DNA from 3 places in the Amycolatopsis sp. NPDC004079 genome. Region 3 is predicted to be linked to each of the others. Evidence: riboswitches for the same ligand, from Rfam matches in the RefSeq annotation. Region 3 holds a riboswitch; each other region holds the start of a gene.

Region 1 (6,692 bases), on a different contig from region 3:
GCGGCGCGCGAGTTCGCTCATCGACACGTCCAGGCCCTCGGTCTCGAAGGTGCGCTTCGCGACGTCGAGAATCCGCGCGCGATTGTGGGCGGCGTCGGTGCGCAACCGAGTCGGTTTTTCCGGCACTCTCTCACTTTACGCGAATCGGAAGACCCTTTCCACTTTCCGTGCTAGAAGTGGAACATGCCTTCCACTTCGATGCGAGCCATCACCTACGACCGCTACGGACCGCCGGAAGTCCTGCGCGAGACCACTGTCCCGACACCGGCGCCCGGCCCCGGCGAAGTCCTCGTCCGGGTGCGCGCGCTCTCGGTCAACGGCGGCGAACTCTCCATGCGGTCCGGGAAGCTGCTTCCGTTCAGCGGCAAGCGTTTCCCCAAACGGATCGGCGTGGACCTGGTCGGCGAGGTGGCGGAACCCGGAACGAGCCGGTTCGCCGCCGGCGACCTCGTCTGGGGCGGCGGGCGGCGGATGGGCACCGCCGCCGAGTACTACGTGATGGCCGACGATCGGCTGGACCACGTGCCTGCCGGGCTGGATCCCGCGCAGGCCGCGTCGCTTGCGGTGGGCGTCACCGCGATTACCGCGCTGCGCGACAAAGCCCATCTGAAGCCGGGCGAACGCCTGCTGATCCGCGGCGCGACGGGCGGGGTCGGTTTTGTGGCGACGCAGCTCGGCAAAGCCATGGGCGCACACGTGACCGGACTGACGAGCGCCAAGAACCTAGAACTGGCAAGGGAACTCGGGGTGGATGTCGCGCTCGATTACCGCGATCCTGGTGATCTGGGGAGGTTCGACGTCATTCTCGACACCGTCGGCCGCGACCTCGACGCGTTCCGGCGGCTGCTGACCCCGCGCGGGCGGATGGTCGCGATCGCATTCGACCTCGACCGTCCGGTCCGCACGCTGGGTTATGTGGCGGCGAACTCGCTGCGCCCGAACCGGTGGGTGCGCGGTTTCAGCGGGAACCCGAAGGCGGATCTGCTCGCTGATCTGAGCCGGTGGGTGAATGCCGGGTTGGTACGGCCGTTGGTGGACCGGGTGTTTCCGTTAGCGGACATCGCCGACGCACACCGCGCGCTGGAAAACGGCGGTGTGCGCGGCAAAATCGTCGTCGAGGTGTAGGTCAGCGAGGCGGACTGGAGGCCTGCGCCCAAAACCGCTGCGGCACCCGTCCCGCGCCGCGCGCCAAATACCCGGCCTCCACCGCACTCCGCATCGCCAACGCCATTCGCTCCGGATCCGCCGCCCGGGTCACCGCCGTTGACAGAAGCACTGCCGAGCAGCCGAGTTCCATCGCCAGCGTCGCGTCCGACGCGGTACCGATCCCCGCGTCCAGCACGATCGGCACCGACGCGCGCGAGACGATCAGTTCGATGTTGTGCGGGTTCCGGATGCCCAGCCCGGTGCCGATCGGGGCGCCGAGCGGCATCACCGCGGAGCAGCCCGCCTCCTCCAGGCGGAGGGCGAGGACCGGGTCGTCGTTGGTGTACGCGAAGACCGTGAATCCGTCCGCCACCAGGCGTTCGGCGGCGTCAAGGGTCTCCAGTGGATCGGGCAGCAGCGTCCGGTCGTCGGCGTGCACCTCGAGTTTGATCAGGTTCGTTTCCAGCGCCTCGCGGGCCAGTTGGGCGGTGAGCACGGCTTCGGCCGCCGTCCGGCAGCCCGCGGTGTTGGGCAGCAGCTCGATGTCCAAGCGCCGCAACAACTCCAGCACTCCGGAGCCGCCCTCGGCGTCGGCTCGGCGCATTGCCACGGTGGTCAGCTGGGTGCCCGACGCGACCAGCGCGCGTTCCAGCACTTCGAGATTCGCCGCGCCACCGGTGCCGATGATCAATCGCGACGACAGCTTGTGTTCGCCGATGATCAGGTCGTCCATGCTCAACCTCCTTGAACCGCGGTCAGCACTTCGAGGTTCGCGCCCTTCGGCACGACCGCTTCTTCCCATTCGCCACGCCGCACGACCTCGCCGTTGACCGCGACGGCGACACCCCGACGTTCCGCTCCCAGCGCGTCGAGGACCGCGGAAACGGTGCTGTCGTCGGGAAATTCCCGCCACTCGCCGTTGACCTTGATCTCCATCAGACTCGCTCCTTCTCGACCAGACGGGCGGGCGTCGCCGCGGCGACCTCCGGCGACGGGGCTTCGCCGGCAAGCCACGCGACCACGGCGTCCGCCGTCGCGGGTGCCATCAGCAAACCGTTGCGGTGATGCCCTGTCGCCGCGTACACGCCTTCGCTCACTTCGCCGATGTACGGCAAAGCGTCGCGGCTCGCGGCACGCAGTCCGGCTGCGACTTCCACCAGCTCGTACTCCGTGATGCCGGGCAAAATCCGCTCCGCGTTCTCCAGCAGCTCGCGTACGCCACGCGCGGTGACAGCTTGGTCGAAACCCGCTTCGTACTGCGTCGCGCCAAGGACCAGTTCGCCGTCTTCTCGCGGTACCAGATAGATCGGCCGTCCCTCGACCATCGCGCGCACTGTGTACGGCGGAGGCGGCAGACAGCCCCGACGCGGACGCAGTCGCAGAATCTCGCCCTTCAGCGGGCGTACGGCGTGCTCCAGCAACGGATGCAGCTGACCGGTCCACGCACCCGCGGCGAGAATCACCGGTCCGGACACTTCGGAGAGGCTCTCGAGCCGCTCGCGACGGAACTCGACCCCACGCTTCGTAGCCGCTTCGCTCAGCGCCGTAAGCAGTTTCCGGTTGTCCACGGCTAAATCGCCCGGCACATGCAGGCCGCTGCGAACCGCGCCGAGGCCCGGCGCGAGCCGCTTCGCCTCGCGCCCGGTGAGCGTCTCGACGTCGCGGCCGAGCGAACGCAGGTACCCGGCGAGGATGTCGAGGTGCCCGGCGTCGGCGCTGTCGAACCCGACGACGATCGTGCCGTGCTCGGCCAGCCCGGGATCGGTCCCTTCGGCGGCGAGCTCCCGCGCGAAGCCGGGCCAGCGCCGCAGCGACGCTTCCCCCAGGCTGAGCACGGCTTCCTCGCCCGGCCACGCCTCGGTGACCGGGGCGAGCATCCCGCCGGCCAGCCAGGACGCGCCGCCGCGCACGGGATCCGGGTCGACGACCGTGACGCGCCATCCACGGGCGGCCGCGCGCCAGGCCGCGGACAGCCCGATGACGCCGCCGCCGACGACAGTGACGGTTGTGGTGCTGGTGTTCACAGTGGAATCACGCTCCCTGCGCCGGCATGACCCGGATCAGGTTCCACGGTCGGAGCGGCAGCTCCCTCTCAGCCCGTGCCTCGGGCTCCCGTGCGGACTCCCACACCGTAGCGCGCGGGTAACGTCACCGCCATGCCTGCCTTGACCGGAGACCAAATTCGCACCCGTCTCGCCGACGCCCGGCTGTACTTGTGCACCGACGCGCGCGCTTCTCGTGGAGACCTCGCGGAGTTCGCTGACGCTGCGTTGGCCGGGGGCGTTGACATCGTGCAGCTGCGGGACAAGACCGGCGGTGCGCCGCTGGAGGCTAAGCAGGAGATCGCGGCACTGGAGGTGCTGGCGGAGGCTTGTGCGCGGCACGGGGCGTTGCTGTCGGTGAATGACCGGGCGGATGTGGCGCTGGCCGTAGGCGCGGACGTCTTGCACTTGGGCCAGGACGACATCCCGGTCTCGCTGGCGCGCCGCGTCCTTGGCGACGACGTGGTGATCGGCCGTTCCACCCATTCGGAGCAGCAGGCCGCCGCGGCCGCGGCGGAGACCGGCGTGGACTACTTCTGCACCGGCCCGTGCTGGCCCACCCCGACGAAACCCGGCCGGTTCGCGCCGGGGCTGGGCTTGGTCCGGTCCACCTCGGCTCTCGGGACGGAGCGGCCCTGGTTCGCGATCGGCGGGATCGACGAGGCTCGGTTGCCGGAGGTGCTGGACGCGGGGGCTTCTCGGGTGGTCGTCGTTCGGGCGATTACCGAGGCGGAGGATCCGAAGGCTGCCGCGGAGGGGCTGAAGGCGCGGCTTTCGTAGAGGGCCGTGAGGGGAACCCTGAGGGACTCAGAGTCCGTGAAGGTTCCCCTCACGAATCGCCGCAGGGAGCTACTCGCCACCGTTTGACGGGACGGCGGGAGCGGTCGGCGTCTGACTCGTGGCGGGAGCCTGCGAGCTCGTGGTCGGGTTCGAGGACGTGGACGGCGGGCGCGTCTGCTGTGTGGGCTGCTGTGAGGACGGCGGAGCACTCGGCGTCGTGGTCGGAGTGGACGTCGGATTGTTCTGCTTCGACTCGCCGGGCGGGGGCGTCTGCGGTGCGGTACTCGGCGTGTTGTCCGGGTGATCATCCCGCTGCTGGCTGGTATCCGGCTGCCGAGGAACCAACCCGGTCGACACGTTGCCCTTGGTAGTCAAGTCCAGACCGACCAGAACAATCAACGCGACAACGAACGCAGCCACGCTAGAAGCGATGATCAACGGCCACCGCATCTTCCGCAGCTTCTCACCCAGACTGTCGGACTTCTCCGGTTCAGTCGGCTTCAGTTCGGACAACCGAACCGTAGGCATGTTCGCTAAATCGGCCGGGAGATACACCGTTGGCGCATCGCCAGGGCCAGCCGACGCCACGTCCTCAACCGGCACCCGCACCGGAGCGAGCCCGGCCCGGCTGCGTCGTGCGGCCGTCTCCATCGCCTTCCGCGCGGCATCACGAGTTCGCTGCAGGGAACGCAGATACAACTCGCCGCCGACCGTGCTGACCACGCTGGCCACCCCGGCGCCGATGACTGTTCCCGCGACCCCCAGCGTCGAGCCCAGCAACGCGGCGGTGACCGCCGCCAGCGCCGCGGCGAGCACCGAGGTCGTCCGGAGTTTCTTCTTGTCCTCCGCGGTTTCCTTCTGCTCCTCGCTCATGATTCCGATCTGATCGTTCCCGGCCGTGTCCTGTTTCTTCAACGGTTAAGTCGCTTGAGACGCTCCCTTCGTTGCCCAGGCGTGAGGGACGCCACGTTGACTGTCCAAAATGGATAGACTAAAGCTCACACTTTCCTGACATACTCGCCGCATGCACCTCGTGACGATCTCCGACATCGAAACCGCGGCCGGGCGGGTGAAGGGCACCGCGGTGCACACTCCGCTGCTGCGCCAGCTCTGGGTTCCCGGCGAATTCTGGGTGAAACCCGAGAGCCTGCAACCGATCGGCGCGTTCAAGATCCGCGGCGCGTACAACGCGATCGCCGCACTCACCGACGCCGAACGGAAACGCGGCGTGGTCGCGTATTCAAGCGGCAACCATGCGCAAGCGGTCGCCTACGCCGCGCGCGAATTCGGGATTCCCGCGGTGATCGTGGTGCCGGACGTCACTCCGCGGCTGAAGGTCGAAGCCACCCTCCGCTGGGGTGCGGAAGTCCGCGAAGTGCCGATCGCGGAACGGGAATCGGCGGCGCTCGCGCTCGCGGAGGAACGCGGTCTCACGCTGATCCCGCCGTTCGACCACCCGGACATCATCGCCGGGCAGGGCACGGTCGGCCTGGAAATCGCCGAGGACCTGCCGGACGTCGAGACCGTGCTGGTCCCGGTCAGCGGCGGCGGCTTCGCTTCCGGGGTCGGCACCGCGATCAAGGCGAAGTGCCCGAACGCGAAGGTCTACGGCGTCGAACCGGAACTGGCCGCCGACACCGCGGCCAGCCTCGCCGCGGGCGAGATCGTGGACTGGCCCATCGCCGAACGCGCCCGCACCATCGCGGACGGTCTGCGGGCGCAACCGTCCGAGCTCACGTTCGCGCATCTGCGGCACGTCCTGGACGGCGTGATCACCGTGACCGAGGACGAAATCCGCGACACCGTCCGTGCGCTGGCCCAGCAGGGCCGTCTAGTGACGGAGCCCAGCGGGGCCACCGCCCCGGCCGCTTACCTGCACCACGCGGACGAACTGCCCGGCGGTCGCACGGTGGCGATCGTCTCCGGCGGGAACATCGATCCGGCGATGCTGGCCGAACTGCTCGCCTAGACCCGAGCGCCCCAACGCCACATTGGGTGCATCTGACGCACCCAATGTGGCGTTCGGTGCATCCCACGCACCCAACGCCACATTGGGGCGCTTAACGGGACCGCTGCGGTCACCAGTTGACGGTCTGGCCCTGGCGGTCCAGGTAGTGCAGCCCGCCCTTGCCCGCCCAAGCCTCGATCGTGTCGGCGACGCCGGGGATGCTCTCGTCGATAGTCAGCCGGGCACCCGGCCCGCCCAGGTCCGTCTTTACCCAGCCGGGCGCCATGAGCAGCAGGGTGCGCGGGTCGTCGGCGTGCCGGGCGGCGAAGCTGCGCATGAGCTGGTTGAGCGCGGACTTGCTCGCCCGGTAGACCTCGAAGCCGCCCTTGGTGTTGTCGGCGACGCTGCCCTGGCCCGACGACATCACGCCGATGGTGCCCGTCGCGGGGACCAGGTCCCGCAGAGCCTCGACGACGCGCATCGGGCTCAGCGCGTTGGTCACCATGACCTGGGCGAAGTCCTCGGTGGACACGTCGGCGAAGGTCGCCGAGGGGTCGGTCGTGCAGTTGGTTCCGGCGTTGACGAACAGCAGGTCGAACGCCGATCCGGCCAGCCGTTCGCGCAGCGCCGCGACTTGATCGGGCACCGCGATGTCGACGGTCTCCACCGCGAGCCCGGCCAGCTCGTGCAGCGGGGAGGGCGTCCGCTCGGTCGCAGTGACCTGCCAGCCGCGGCCGAGGAACTCGGCGGCCAGTGCGTAGCCCAGCCCCCGCGAC
Region 2 (6,692 bases), on a different contig from region 3:
CTTGACCAGGACCCACTGGGAACCGAACTCCAGCAACGCTTCCGCGGCTGCGTGTTGGCTCTTTGTGTCGGTAACGCTGACGCCGGTCAGCAGCCGGACCTCGTCGAGGTTCGGCGTGATGAGCGTGGCGCGCGGGAACAATTCCGTCCGGATCGCTTCCAGCGCTTCTTCGCGCAGCAGCGCGTGGCCGGTCATCGACGCGGCCACCGGATCGACCACGAACGGCGTGTCCGTGCTTCGTCCGATGTGGACTTCGTCGAGCGTTTTCGCGACCGCCTGAATGATTTCCGCGGTGGCGAGCATGCCGGTCTTCGCCGCGTTGACGCCCATGTCCTCGGCGACCGCTTTGATCTGCGCGGTGACGACGTCGACCGGAATCTCGGAGAACCCTTGCACGCCAAGCGAATTCTGCACGGTGACCGCGGTGAGCGCGACGAGCCCGTGCACTCCGTTGGCGAAGAACGTGCGCAGATCCGCCTGCACGCCCGCACCACCGCCGGAATCGGACCCGGCGATGGTGAGGGCGGTACGGGGCGTGACTGTCACTGGTTGACCACGGGCAGGTAGACCTTGTTGCCCTGCTCGGAAAACTCCGCGGACTTCTCGGCCATGCCCGCCTCGATAGCCTCCACGGAGGACAGACCGTGCTCCTCGGCGTACTTGCGCACGTCCTGCGTGATCCGCATCGAACAGAACTTCGGCCCGCACATCGAGCAGAAGTGCGCGGTCTTCGCCGGTTCCGCGGGCAGCGTCTCGTCGTGGAAAGCCCGCGCGGTGTCCGGGTCGAGCGACAGGTTGAACTGGTCGTTCCACCGGAATTCGAAGCGGGCCTTGGACAATTCGTCGTCCCAGTCCTGCGCGTACTGGTGGCCCTTGGCGAGGTCGGCGGCGTGCGCGGCGATCTTGTAGGTGATCACGCCGGTCTTGACGTCGTCGCGGTTGGGCAGGCCGAGGTGCTCCTTCGGCGTGACGTAGCACAGCATCGCCGTGCCGTACCAGCCGATCTGCGCCGCACCGATCGCCGAGGTGATGTGGTCGTACGCCGGAGCGATGTCCGTGGCGAGCGGGCCGAGCGTGTAGAACGGAGCCTCGCCGGTGAGCTTTTCCTCCAGCTCCACGTTTTCCTTGATCTTGTGCATCGGCACGTGGCCGGGGCCCTCGATCATCACCTGCACGTCGTGCTCGCGGGCGATGTGCGTCAGTTCGCCGAGGGTTTCCAGTTCGGCGAACTGCGCGCGGTCGTTGGCGTCCGCGATCGAGCCGGGACGGAGGCCGTCGCCGAGGGAGAACGTGACGTCGTACTCGCGCAGAATCTCGCACAGCTCGGAGAAATGCGTGTACAGGAAGGATTCCTGGTGGTGCGCGAGGCACCAGGCGGCCATGATCGACCCGCCGCGGCTGACGATGCCGGTGACCCGGCGCGCGGTCAGCGGGATGTAGCGCAGCAGCACGCCGGCGTGCACCGTGACGTAGTCGACGCCCTGCTCGCACTGCTCGATGATGGTGTCGCGGTAGATCTCCCAGGTGAGCTTTTCCGGCTCCCCGTTGACCTTTTCCAGCGCCTGGTAGATCGGCACGGTGCCGACCGGGACCGGCGAGTTGCGCACGATCCACTCGCGCGTCTCGTGAATCCGCTTGCCGGTGGAGAGGTCCATGATCGTGTCGGCGCCCCAGCGGGTGGCCCACACCATCTTGTCGACCTCTTCCTCCACAGAGGACCAGACGGCCGAATTTCCCATGTTGGCGTTGATCTTCACCAGGAAGTTCTTGCCGATGATCATCGGCTCGGTCTCCGGGTGCTTGCGGTTGGCCGGAATCACCGCGCGCCCGCGGGCGACCTCGTCCCGCACGAACTCCGGAGTACAGCGTTCGCGCGCGGCGATGAACTCCATTTCCCGGGTGATCACCCCGGCTTTCGCCCAGCCCAGCTGGGTGTTGTGTTCCCGCCCGTCAGCCCAGCCGGACCGAAGCGGGTGCAGTCCATTGTGGACATCGATGTTCGCGTCCGGATCGGTGTAGGGCCCCGACGTGTCGTACACGTCGAAATGCTCCCCGTTCGACAGGTCGATCCGCCGCGCCGGAACCCGCAGCCCGGATTCGGTGCGGTGATAGACCTTGTGCGAGCCGGTGATCGGCCCGGTGGTGACGGACGGGGCGATGGCACCCTGATTTTCCAGCGTCGTCAACGACGTTCACTCCCTACGCCGGCATTACCCGGTCAGGTTCATGCGGTCGGTGACGCCGGGTGTCCGCGAGATGGACACCAGCCACCCTCTCAGCCCGCCAAGGCGCGAGCTCCCGCGTTGCATTCGGTTGAGGTTGCTCGTCCGACGATGCCATGCCGTGTCGGTTCGGCACAACCCTGCCGCCCGTCTGGCCGAAACAAAACGAAGGCCTCCCCGGCGAAATTCGGGGAGGCCTTCGGGAAAATGAAGAGACGCGGTGCGGGTCAGGCGTCTGCCGGTTCCTTGGGCGGCAGCCAGGTCAGGCCGGGCGTGCCCCACTTGTTCTTCTTCAGCATCTTCTTCGCCGCGCGCGCGTGGCGGCCGACGAGACGGTCCAAGTAGATGAAGCCGTCTAGGTGATCGGTCTCATGCTGGAGGCAGCGCGCGAAGTAACCGGTGCCCTCGACCTCGATCGGATTTCCCTCGACGTCGAAGCCGGTCACCTTCGCCCACGTGGCGCGCCCGGTCGGGTACGACTCGCCCGGGGCGGAGAGGCAGCCCTCCCAGTCGTCGTCCGGGTCGGGCATGGTCTCCGGGATCTCGGAGGTCTCCAGCTTGGGGTTGACCACCACGCCCTTGTGCTCGACGCCCTCGTCGTCCGGGCAGTCGTATACGAACACTCGCAGGTCGAGCCCGATCTGGTTGGCCGCGAGGCCCACGCCCTCGGCCGCGTACATGGTCTCGAACATGTCCTCGACGAGGGTGGCGAGCTTGTCGTCGAACTCGGTGATCTCGCGCGTGGGCTGGTGCAGCACGGGTTCGCCGGCGATGCAGATGGGGTGGACGGTCACGGACGCCGAGTTTAGTCGGACCCTTCTGGTACACCTGGATCGGACCGTGACGCGCCGGGTCGGATGCCCATGTCGAGCATGGGTTCCGTGGTTGAATGACGCCCGCGGAAGGACTGCCGACACCGATTGCGAGGACCGCATGGACGCCGCGGAGTCGATGGCTGAAAACCAGCCGTCGCCGCCGGAAAATGTCGGTGGCCTGACCGAGCGCGAACTGGACATTCTCGCGTTCGAGCGGCAGTGGTGGCGCCACGCCGGGGCGAAGGAGAACGCCATCCGGGAGCGCTTCGGACTGTCTTCCACCCGTTACTACCAGTTGCTGAACACGCTGCTGGCCAAGCCGGAGGCCGTCGCGGCCGATCCGATGCTGGTCAAGCGGCTGCGCAAAACGCGCGCCGCCCGTCAGCGCAAACGCGGGGCCCGGCGGTTGGGGATCGAGCTGTCATGAGCGTCTTCTCGGGACTGTCCCGGCCGTTGAAGGCCGCGGGAGTCGCGCTGATCGGGATCGCGGTGGTCGCGGCCGTCATCGGCGGGGTCACCGTGCTCAACACGAGCGGCGACCAGAACGCCGGACCGAGCACGTCCGGCGAGCCCACCGCACCCGGCGGCTCGTCGTCCGCGCCGGAACAGTCGTCCTCGGCGGCGCCCAGCTCCGCGCCTTCGTCGGCGCCCGCCTCGTCGGCCCCGGCTTCGTCGTCCGCCGCGTCGTCGGCTCCGGCGTCGGGCCAGCCCGGACAGCCCGGCGGCCAGCCGGGCCAGCAGCCCGGGCAGCCGGGCCAGGCGGGTCCGGACCAGCAGGCCTCGAACAAGTGGGTCACGCTGCGCGTCTACAACAACTCGCTGGTCAAGCACCTCGCCGAACAGGCCGCCGCCGACTTCCGCGGTTCGGGCTGGAACGTCGCCGAGGTCGGCAACTACTCGCAGGGCAACATCCCGGCGACCACGGCCTACTTCCGGCCGGGCACCGACGAGGAAGCCGCCGCGAAGCAACTGGCCAAGGAGTTCGGCTTCCAGGCCCAGCCCCGGTTCGACGGCATCCAGAACTCGAACCCCGGCGTGATCGTGATCATCACGAAGGACTACCAGCCCGGCGGACACAAGGGCAGCTGACCTTCTCCGATACCGATGACAGCCCGCGCTACGGCGCGGGCTTTGTCATGTCCGCCGAGCCGCGTGGCTTCGCTCCTGCGGAGGTCCGTGAGGGGAACCCTGAGGGAATCAGAGTCCCTCAGGGTGGCCCTCACGGACCTCGACATCGCGCGCCGCGCCGCTTCGGTCGGTTCCGAGCGGGCGAAATCGGCGGCTGCGGAGGGCGTGCGGTTCGGCACGACGGGCGGAGTAGGTCGTGAGCGCTGGTGCCGGTTCTAACCGGCGCCAACAGTCACGAGCAGCTCACCGCTCCTGCTGCGCCTGCGCGTAAGCCTCCAGAGTCGCCAACTGCGCCGCGTCCAGCGAAGGACGCACCGCCTCGCGAGCCTTGTCCAGATGCGCCGCGGTCACCTCGCGCGCCTCCAGCGACTCGCGCATCGCCGTCAGCGCCGCCTCGCGGATCAACGCGGCGCAGTCGGCGGCCGAGTAGCCCTCCAGCGCCGCCGCGGTGGCCGCGAGGTCCACATCGGACGCCAGCGGAGTGTGCTTGGCCGTCGCGGCGAGGATCGCGGCGCGGGATTCGGCGTCCGGCGGCGGGACGTAGATCCGCCGCTCCAGGCGTCCGGGACGCAGCAAAGCCGGGTCGACGAGCTCGGGCCGGTTCGTCGCGCCCAGCACGACGACCTCGCGCATCGGCTCCACGCCGTCCAGTTCGGTGAGCAGCGCGGCGACCACGCGGTCGGCCACGCCCGAGTCGGACGACTGGCCGCGGCGCGGGGCGAGCGCGTCGATCTCGTCGAGGAAGATCAGCGAGGGAGCGGCGTCAGCGGCCCGACGGAAGAGGTCGCGGACCGCGCGTTCCGATTCGCCGACCCATTTGTCCAGCAGTTCCGCGCCCTTGATCGCGAACACGTTCAGCGCGCCGGTGCCCGCGAGCGCCCGGACGAGGAACGTCTTGCCGCCGCCGGGCGGGCCGTACAGCAGCACGCCGCGCGGCGGTTCGATGCCGAGCCGGGCGAAGGAGTCCGGGTAGCGCAGCGGCCACAGCACGGTTTCGGTGAGCGCTTCCTTGACCGACGTCATGTTGCCGACGTCGTCCAGCGTCAGCCCGCCGGTGGCCAGATTGTCCGAAGTGGACAGCGAGATCGGCCGGACGGTGGCCAGCGCGTCGAGCAGATCCTGCTGGGAGATCCTGGGTTCCTCGACGTCCCGCTGGCGCAACGCGGCCCGCAACGCCGCGTCCCGGCGCAGCGCGAGCAGGTCGGCGGCGACGAAACCGGGCGTCCGTTCGGCGAGCACGCCCAGGTCGGCACCGGATTCGACCGGCACGTCGCGGAGCAGGATCCGCAGCAGTTCGACGCGCGTTTTCGCTTCCGGCAACGGCAGGCCCAGCTCGCGATCGAGCAGGTCGGCGCCGCGCAGCCGCGGATCCACCGACTCGGCCCGCGCGGTCGTCGCCACCACCGCCAGCCCGTCTTGACGCAGTGCGGCGCGCAGTTCTTCCAGCACCACCGTCGCCACCGGAGGCGGCTGGGTGGCCGGGAGCAGCGCGTCGATGTCGTTGATCAACAGCACGCCTGGACCGTCGCCGCCGGTGGCCCGGTCGATGGCCTCGCGCAGCGAACGGTGTGCCGCATTCGGTTCCAGCACAGCGATATTCGGCGCGGTCACCGACACCACGCGCACCTTCTCCGCCGCGGCGACCGACCGCACCAGCGTGGCCTTGCCGACGCCTTCCGGCCCGGACAGCAGCACGCCCAGATGCGCCGAAGTGCCCAGTTTCGCCAGCAGCTCCGGCCGGTGGAACGCCAGGTCGAACCACTCGGCCAGCTTGCGCGCCGCGCCCTCGGCCCCGACCAGGTCAGCGACCGGCACCGGCTCGTCCAGCTCCTCCTCGCGAGCCTCTGTGACGACCTCCTCGACGATCTCCGCATCGAGGTAGTCCTCGGCCGCGGTGACAGCGGTGGTGCGGACGAGCGCGGTCGCGGTGCGCACCGACGGTTCGCTAGTTGGCGCGCCAGTGCGGGCACCGTCCCGCCAGCTGACCACAGTGGACGGTCCGACCACGACAACGCCAGCCGGTTCGGTCGCCGTGACGGTCAGCAGTTCGTTGGTCCAGGTCGCCCCGATTACGCGAGACAACTGCCCACGGACAGCGGCGACGTCCGATCCCGGCGCGGGCGCGAGGTCTTGCGGCAACAGGGAAACCGCGTCGCCACGGGTCAAAACCTTGCCGGTGAGCGCGAGCCGCAACGTCTGCGGCGACACCGAAACAGACGCCAGCCGAGACCCGGACACAGTGACCGTGCGGGCAGCGGTGACCTCTGCCGGCGAGACCACGACCTCGCCGCCCTCGGCGACGCCGAGATTCGACATGGTGACGTCATCGGTCAGCACGACACCCGGCATCGCTTCCTCGGCGGCGGGCGCGGCCAAGGCGGCGCTGCGCCGCGCGCCAGTGAGGTACACGGCGTCCCAGGCCCGCAGGCCGAGCGCGTCGAGCACTTCGGGGTGCAGCCGGACAACCCCCCGCCGCGCGTCGAGCGCGGACGGCGTGTGCCGGACGGTCAGGGTGATCTGCGGATCG
Region 3 (6,692 bases):
CGCCGATGCACCGCGGCGGTCACTTCGCCGAGTACACCCTCTTTGGCGCCTTTCAAGCCGTGCGGACGCAGTCCGAGCCTTACCGGGCCGTCGTCCACTCCCGTGATTTCGACAGTGCCCAGCTCGGTCCGCACCACGCCGTCGGCCGCGGTGCCGTCCAGGAACGTGGTGACGCCAAGGAATCGCGCCACGTCGTCGTCCACCGGCTTGTTCCACACCGACCGGACCGCGCCCTCCTGCCGGATTTCCCCGGCGTCGAGCACTGCCACGCGATCGGCGAGCGTGAACGCTTCCTCCTGATCGTGCGTCACGAGCAGCGCGGTGATCTTGCTGCGCCGCAACAGATCCGCCAGGTCGATGGCCAGCTGCTCGCGGAGTCCAGCGTCCAATCCGGACAGTGGCTCGTCCAGCAGCAGCAAACGCGGTTCCGGAGCCAGCGCGCGAGCCAACGCGACGCGCTGCGCCTGTCCGCCGGACAGCTCGGTCACCCGTCGCCGTTCGTAGCCCTCTAGGCCGACCAGCTTGAGCAGTTCCTCGACGCGCGCCGCGTGCCGTTCTCGAGGCACGCCGTGCATCCGCAGGCCGAACGCGATGTTCGCGGCGACGTCGCGATGCGGAAAGAGCTGTCCGTCCTGGAACACCAGACCGAATTCGCGCTTGTGCACCGGCACCGCGGCGAGATCGGTGCCGTCCCAGGACACCGAACCGGACGACACCGGCTCCAGCCCGGTGATCGCGCGCAGCAACGTCGACTTGCCTGAACCGGACGGGCCCAGCAACGCGAGCACCTCGCCGTCGGCGATGTCCAGCTTCGCGTCGCGGACCGCGGCGAACGATCCATAGTGGACAGTCAAGTCCCGTACCGTGAGCGCCATCAGAACTCCCCGACCGTGCTGCGGCCGCGGACCGAGCCGAACCGGTCGATCAGCGCCACCGCCACCACAGTCACCACCATGAGCAGGGCGCACGCGGCGTACGCCATCTGGTTGTTCAACTCCCCCGGCCTGCTGATCAGCGTCGCGACGGCCACCGGGAGCGTCGGCGCGTCCGGCCGGGCGAGGAAGCTGGTCGCGCCGAACTCGCCGAGCGCGACGACGTACCCGAAGCCCGCCGCGGCCACCACCGACCGCGCGACCAGCGGAAAGTCGATCTCCCGCCACACCCGCGCCGGGCTCGCGCCGAGCGTCGCGGCGGCCTGGCGCAACCGGACGTCCACCGCGCGCAGCACCGGCAGGATCATCCGCACCACCAGCGGCATGATCACCAGCGCTTGAGCGAACGGCACGAGCAGCGGCGACGTGCGGAGGTCGCCGGGCAACGCGTCGAGCGTCACCAGGTAGCCGAAGCCAACGGTCACCGCAGACACGCCCAACGGCAGCATCAACGCGACGTCCATGGTTTCGCCCATCCCGCGCGCGAGCCCTCCCGGCGAACGGCGGAGCGCCACCAGCACCACACTCGCGACCAGACCGACAGCCATCGCCAGCAGCGTCGCATCAGTGGCCGCGGCGAGCGAGTTCTGCGCCGCGATCCAGCCGGAAACCTGCAGTGCGTCGTTCTGCCCAACCGTGTTCAGCGCGCGGTATCCGGCAAGGCTCCATCCGTCCGAAGTGGACACCGACTCCAGGAGCAGCGAGACGATCGGTGTCAGCAACAGGCCGAGCACCACGACCGCGGCGCCGACCGTCCACCACTCTGCTCCGCGCGGCCGACGCGCGGTGACCTGCGCGGACCGCAGCTTCACCGCGTTCTCTCGCTTCCGACGCGCCATCGCCCCCAGCACCAGCGCAGCGACGACGGCCGCGAACTGGATCAACGACAACGCAGCCGCACCGGAGAGGTCGAGCAGGTCGACTGTCCGGAGGTAAATCTCGGTCTCGAGCGTCCGGTAGCTACCGCCGCCGAGAATCAGCACCACGCCGAAACTGGTAGCGCAGAACAGAAACACCACCGCAGCAGCAGACGCGATGGCCGGGCCGAGCGCAGGAAGCGTCACCGACCGGAACGCCCGCCACGGCGACGCACCGAGCGCCCGCGCGGCCTCGGTCGCTCGCGGATCGAGATGCGCCCACAGCCCGGCGACCGTGCGCGCGACGACGGCGACGTTGAAGAACGCGTTGGCCAGCACGAGCGGAAGCACGCCACCGTCCGGCCAGATCGCCCGGAAAGCCAGGCCGACAACAACCGTCGGCAGCACGAACGGAACCAGCACGATCGTCCGCGCCAATCCGACGCCCGGCAGCCGGACCCTCGCCAGCAGGTACGCCACCGGCAGCCCGGCGAGCACCGCGACCACCGTCGACGCGGCCGCGCTGGCCAGCGTGAACCCGGCGAGCCGCCACGTCTGCGGGTCGCCGAGCACGGTGTCGACGCCGCCCGCCGAGAACCCCCGGCCGACGATCGCGACGACCGGCCAGGCGAAGAACACCACCAGGAACGCGACCGGCAGCAAGCCGAGCAGCGTGAGCCCGAGGGTGCGCGCGGGGATCACGCGCCCATGAGCGAGCGCCATTCCCCGATCCACTTCTCCCGGCCAGCCTGCACCTTGTCCGCGGGCATGGTGGCCGGCGTCTGCGGCTGCGGCGCCGCGGTGGCCCAGCCCGCGGGCAGTTCGACGCCCTGACGCGCCGGGTAGACGTACATGTTGGCCGCGACCGTCGTCTGGAACTGCTGCGACAGCAGGAAGTCGACGACCTTCTGGGCCTGCGGGACCTGCTTGCCGTTGGTGAGCACGCCCGCGTACTCGACCTGGCGGAAGCAGGTGTCGAGCAGGGCCTTGGTGCGCGGCTTGCCGTCCTCGCCGACCTCAGCGGCCGGCGACGAGGCGTAGGACACGACGATCGGCCGCGGGCCCTTGCCCGACGAGCCGGAGAAGTCCTTGGTGTAGGCCTCCTCCCAGCCGCTGACGGTCTTGAGGCCGTTGTCCTTCAGCTTCTGCCAGTAGCCCTGCCAGCCGTTCTCGCCGTACTTCGCGACCGTGCCGAGCAGGAAAGCCAGCCCCGGCGACGCGGTGGCCGGGCTTTCCGCGACGGTCAGGTCCTTGTACTTGGGGTCGGCGAGGTCGTCGTAGGTCTTCGGCTCCGGGAGGCCCTTGCTCGCGAAGTAGGCCGGGTCGATGTTGACGCACACGTCGCCGAGGTCGACCGCCGCCAGCCGGTGCTGCGGGTCGACGGAGTAACGCTGCGGACCGCGGTCGGCCTCCGGGCTGGTGTAGGGCTGGAAGACGCCCTCGCTGAGCGCGCGCGAGGCGAAGGTGTTGTCGACGCCGTACGCGACGTCGCCGATCGGGCTGCCCTTGGTGAGCACGAGCTTGTTCGTGAGCGCGCCGGCGTCGCCGGACTTGAGGATCTTGAGCTTGATCCCGGACTGGCGCTGGAAAGCGTCGAGCACGTCCTGCGGAGCGGCGAACGAATCGTGCGTGACCAGCGTGACGGTCGGAGTCTGCTGGTCAGAGCTCGCGGACGACCCGCCGGAGTCGCCGCTGGAGAGCGAGCAGGCGCTGGCGAGCACCGAGACCCCTGCGAGACAGGCCACCGTGCGGACGGTCCGCGACATCATTCTTCCCCTCCTGCACTGCGCCGGATGAGGGAGAGCGATACGGCCTCCCTACGCCGGCATGATCCGGATCCAGGTGCGAACGGTCGCGGGTGCGAGGCCCGCCTCTCAGCCCGGCGTACCGGACTCCCGTGGCAATGCCGCAGCGTAGCCGACACCATGGAGTGATGACTCAGCTATTGAACGACTCGGCGGTGGACCAGGCCCTCGGCACCGTCCCGGAGTGGCGGCGCGAGGACGACACCATCGTGCGGACAGTCGAACTTTCGTCCTTCCCGGCGGCGATCGAGGTGGTGGACCGGGTGGCCGTGCTCGCCGAGGAGGCCGACCACCATCCCGACATCGACATCCGCTGGCGCACGCTGACCTTCCGCCTCAGCACCCACTACCTGGGCGGCCTGACCGAACGCGATTTCGCACTCGCCAGGCGGATCGACGAGGTGCTGGCGGCCCGCTGACCAGGTGTGACGTCCGCAACCCTGGCATAACGACCGGCCCCCTCGCGCGTCTCCCGGACAGACGCGACGGAAGGAGCCGGGATGGTCCAGGCACTCGTGGTAGGGATGGGTTCGTTCGGCCTGATGGTGGCCGCCGCGGGCGGGGTGCTGTGGCACACCGCGCGCAACCGGCGTGACCTTGATCACAAGCGGTAACAGTGAGCTAGATCAAGGCGCTATCCCAGCGGTAATCATCGGCACTCGCCCCGCTAGGACCCGCCATGAACAGCACAACCGCCCAGCTCACCGCCGCACAGCGCACGTGGGTCGCGGTGTTCTCGACCGCTGTCGTCCTGTTGTCGATGATTGTGCTCGGCCTGCTCGGCTGAGCATTACGGCAGCGGGAACATCCGGATGAACCAGAACATGGCGAACCCGATGAGCCCGAGCACGACCGACGCGCAGCCGATCACCCGCATCCCGGTCGGCCCCTCGGGGACCGATTCGGCCGGATCCTCCGGGTTCACCGCCACCTGAAGCGCCGCCCTCTCCCCCGGCGAGTTGTCACTGACGGTCTCGGAAAGGCCCTGATAGACGTGTCCGTCAGGGCCGCGGTACTCGTACCGCGGGTAGTAGAGCGACGCGCCGTCGTCGTCGGCCCCTCGCCGCTTTCTCTCGTACCCGGTCACCACGGCCTGAGCCTTCGGCCACGTCGCCAACGCCACCTTGCGCCGCCGGGCTTTCCTCGCCTGCACCACGACGCTGACCACGAGGGCGATCATGAGCGCGCCCCAGATGGCATAAAGAACGATCCGCACCGGGGCATCTTCGCCGGGCGAGCGGCACGAGAGGGACGTTTCGCCGGAGATGCCCCCGCGTGGGTCAGGTCACCGCGTCCCCGGGCGGTAACGCCGGGACTCTCCGATGCCACCTCGCGTGCTCGACCCAGCCCGGCGGCAGCCACTGCCCGGTGACGAGCTGCGGATGCCGGGGATGCACTGCGTTCGCCCACAGCACGAAGAGCAGTTCGGCCCACTCCGACTGGAACAACCAGGACACCGGGCCGGTCTGGCTGTTCCCCGTCACGTGCACGACCGCCGGGGAGACCACCGCCGCGCCGGTGATCGCCTCCCAGTGCCACGAAAGCACCCGCGGCGTGTAGAGGTGAAAGCCGTGCGCGCTCAGATAGAGCGCGCCTCGCTCGATCGGCACCCAACGCGGAACCGCCGCCGCGGCCGCCTGTTGCCGGGCCCGCGACCGGGCGATCGCCCCGCCCACCAGCGAACCGGCCACGAGCCCGACCCCCAGCGCCCCCGTCCCGAACACGAACGGCGTCGACACGCTCCAGCTCCCGTCCCCGAGCGCCCGGAAATCCGAGACGACAACCGACCCGGTGGCCAAGAACCGTTCACCGGGCACGTTCCGTCCGGGAAACGGCGCGAGCACTTCCTCGACCTGGCCAAGATCGGCATTGTCCGCCATCAAGCCCGCCAGGTAGCAGGTGTAGCTCAGCACGTCGTCGCGATAGGTCCATGGCGGTGCCATCGGAGACGGCTGCTCTTTCGCCATTCAAACCCCCTCGCTGAATGAGGAGGCGATCCTAGCGAAAGCCCGGACCGCTATTCGGCCGGGGAAATATTCTGCCGCGTGGAATATTCCACCGTTTCCACTACCCGATCCGGAACCGCTCCCGATATTCGTTGGGCGTCGTCTTTAATGTCCGCCGAAAAGACCGATTCAACGTCGAAACAGTGCCGAATCCGCAAGCCCCAGCGATCCGCGACAAGGTTTCGTCAGTCGTCTCCAGCCGATGCCGCGCCGCCTCGACCCGCGCGTGCTCGACGTAGGCGGCGGGCGTCATCCCCAGCTCCGCCTTGAAAACCCGCGTGATCTGCCGATCCGTCACATGGGCATGCGCGGCGAGATCGGCGACCGTCAACGGATCCGCCAGATGTGCGGCGATGTGGTGCCGCAACTCATCCACGCGCCGAGTCGCGGACGCGGGTTCCAACGACACGCTGAACTGACTCTGTCCACCCGGCCGCCGCAAAAACATCACCAGCTGACGAGCCACCCTCGACGCTAATTCCGGACCGAAATCGTCGGCCACCAACGCCAGCGCAAGATCAAGACAAGCGCTCAGCCCAGCCCCGGTCCACACGCTGCCGTCGCGAATAAAGATCGGATCCGCGTCGACAGTCACCTCCGGATGCTCCGCGGCCAACTGCCGAGCCGTCGACCAGTGCGTGGTGGCGCGCTTGCCGTCGAGCAGTCCCGCCGCCGCGAGGATGTGCGCTCCGACGCAGACGGACGCCACCCGACGCGTCCGCCCAGCCAGCCGCCGCACCTCCGCGACCACCGCCGGGTCACATCGCGCGACGATCTCCCCGTTCTCCCCGGCCGTCACGGCCCCCGGTACGATCAGCGTGTCGATCGCCTTCCCGGACAACTCCGCGAAGGTCACGTCCGGCAACACCCGCACCCCCGCAGAGGTGGTCACCGGGTCCATCGTCCCGGCCGCGAGCACCACCCGATACCCCGTCGGCTGGTCCATTTCCCGCTGCAGCAAGGAAAACACCTCAGCGGGCCCGGTCACGTCGAGCAGGTCGATCCGATCGAACAGGACGACGACCAGCAGCCGCTTCATCGCACTCCTCATGTCGGTTTCTGCGTCTTGCATGTCATTGCCGACATCCGCTG

Evidence for each region. A riboswitch is a leader RNA that binds a small molecule or an ion and turns the genes downstream of it on or off. The one in region 3 is predicted to bind thiamine pyrophosphate.
Region 1: it holds a riboswitch for thiamine pyrophosphate, as region 3 does, so the genes downstream of both, thiO (glycine oxidase ThiO) here and ABZX37_RS16085 (thiamine ABC transporter substrate-binding protein) in region 3, are expected to answer to the same signal.
Region 2: it holds a riboswitch for thiamine pyrophosphate, as region 3 does, so the genes downstream of both, thiC (phosphomethylpyrimidine synthase ThiC) here and ABZX37_RS16085 (thiamine ABC transporter substrate-binding protein) in region 3, are expected to answer to the same signal.

What each region holds. Positions count from the first base shown of each region.
Region 1 is NZ_JBEXMH010000012.1:122,093-128,784, reverse strand. It holds gene ABZX37_RS15765 (helix-turn-helix domain-containing protein) at 1-126, opposite strand, end outside; gene ABZX37_RS15760 (NAD(P)-dependent alcohol dehydrogenase) at 184-1,125, shown strand; gene ABZX37_RS15755 (thiazole synthase) at 1,127-1,879, opposite strand; gene thiS (sulfur carrier protein ThiS) at 1,882-2,082, opposite strand; gene thiO (glycine oxidase ThiO) at 2,082-3,170, opposite strand; TPP riboswitch at 3,167-3,272, opposite strand; gene thiE (thiamine phosphate synthase) at 3,303-3,968, shown strand; gene ABZX37_RS15735 (hypothetical protein) at 4,038-4,841, opposite strand; gene ABZX37_RS15730 (threonine/serine dehydratase) at 4,993-5,937, shown strand; gene ABZX37_RS15725 (SDR family NAD(P)-dependent oxidoreductase) at 6,047-6,692, opposite strand, start outside.
Region 2 is NZ_JBEXMH010000012.1:132,303-138,994, forward strand. It holds gene thiD (bifunctional hydroxymethylpyrimidine kinase/phosphomethylpyrimidine kinase) at 1-546, opposite strand, end outside; gene thiC (phosphomethylpyrimidine synthase ThiC) at 543-2,186, opposite strand; TPP riboswitch at 2,180-2,312, opposite strand; gene ABZX37_RS15800 (peptide deformylase) at 2,450-3,016, opposite strand; gene ABZX37_RS15805 (DUF3263 domain-containing protein) at 3,156-3,464, shown strand; gene ABZX37_RS15810 (LytR C-terminal domain-containing protein) at 3,461-4,126, shown strand; gene ABZX37_RS15815 (AAA family ATPase) at 4,409-6,692, opposite strand, start outside.
Region 3 is NZ_JBEXMH010000013.1:12,033-18,724, forward strand. It holds gene ABZX37_RS16075 (ABC transporter ATP-binding protein) at 1-875, opposite strand, end outside; gene ABZX37_RS16080 (iron ABC transporter permease) at 875-2,512, opposite strand; gene ABZX37_RS16085 (thiamine ABC transporter substrate-binding protein) at 2,488-3,555, opposite strand; TPP riboswitch at 3,587-3,698, opposite strand; gene ABZX37_RS16090 (4a-hydroxytetrahydrobiopterin dehydratase) at 3,723-4,013, shown strand; gene ABZX37_RS16095 (DUF3592 domain-containing protein) at 4,385-4,810, opposite strand; gene ABZX37_RS16100 (hypothetical protein) at 4,875-5,537, opposite strand; gene ABZX37_RS16105 (DJ-1/PfpI family protein) at 5,662-6,639, opposite strand.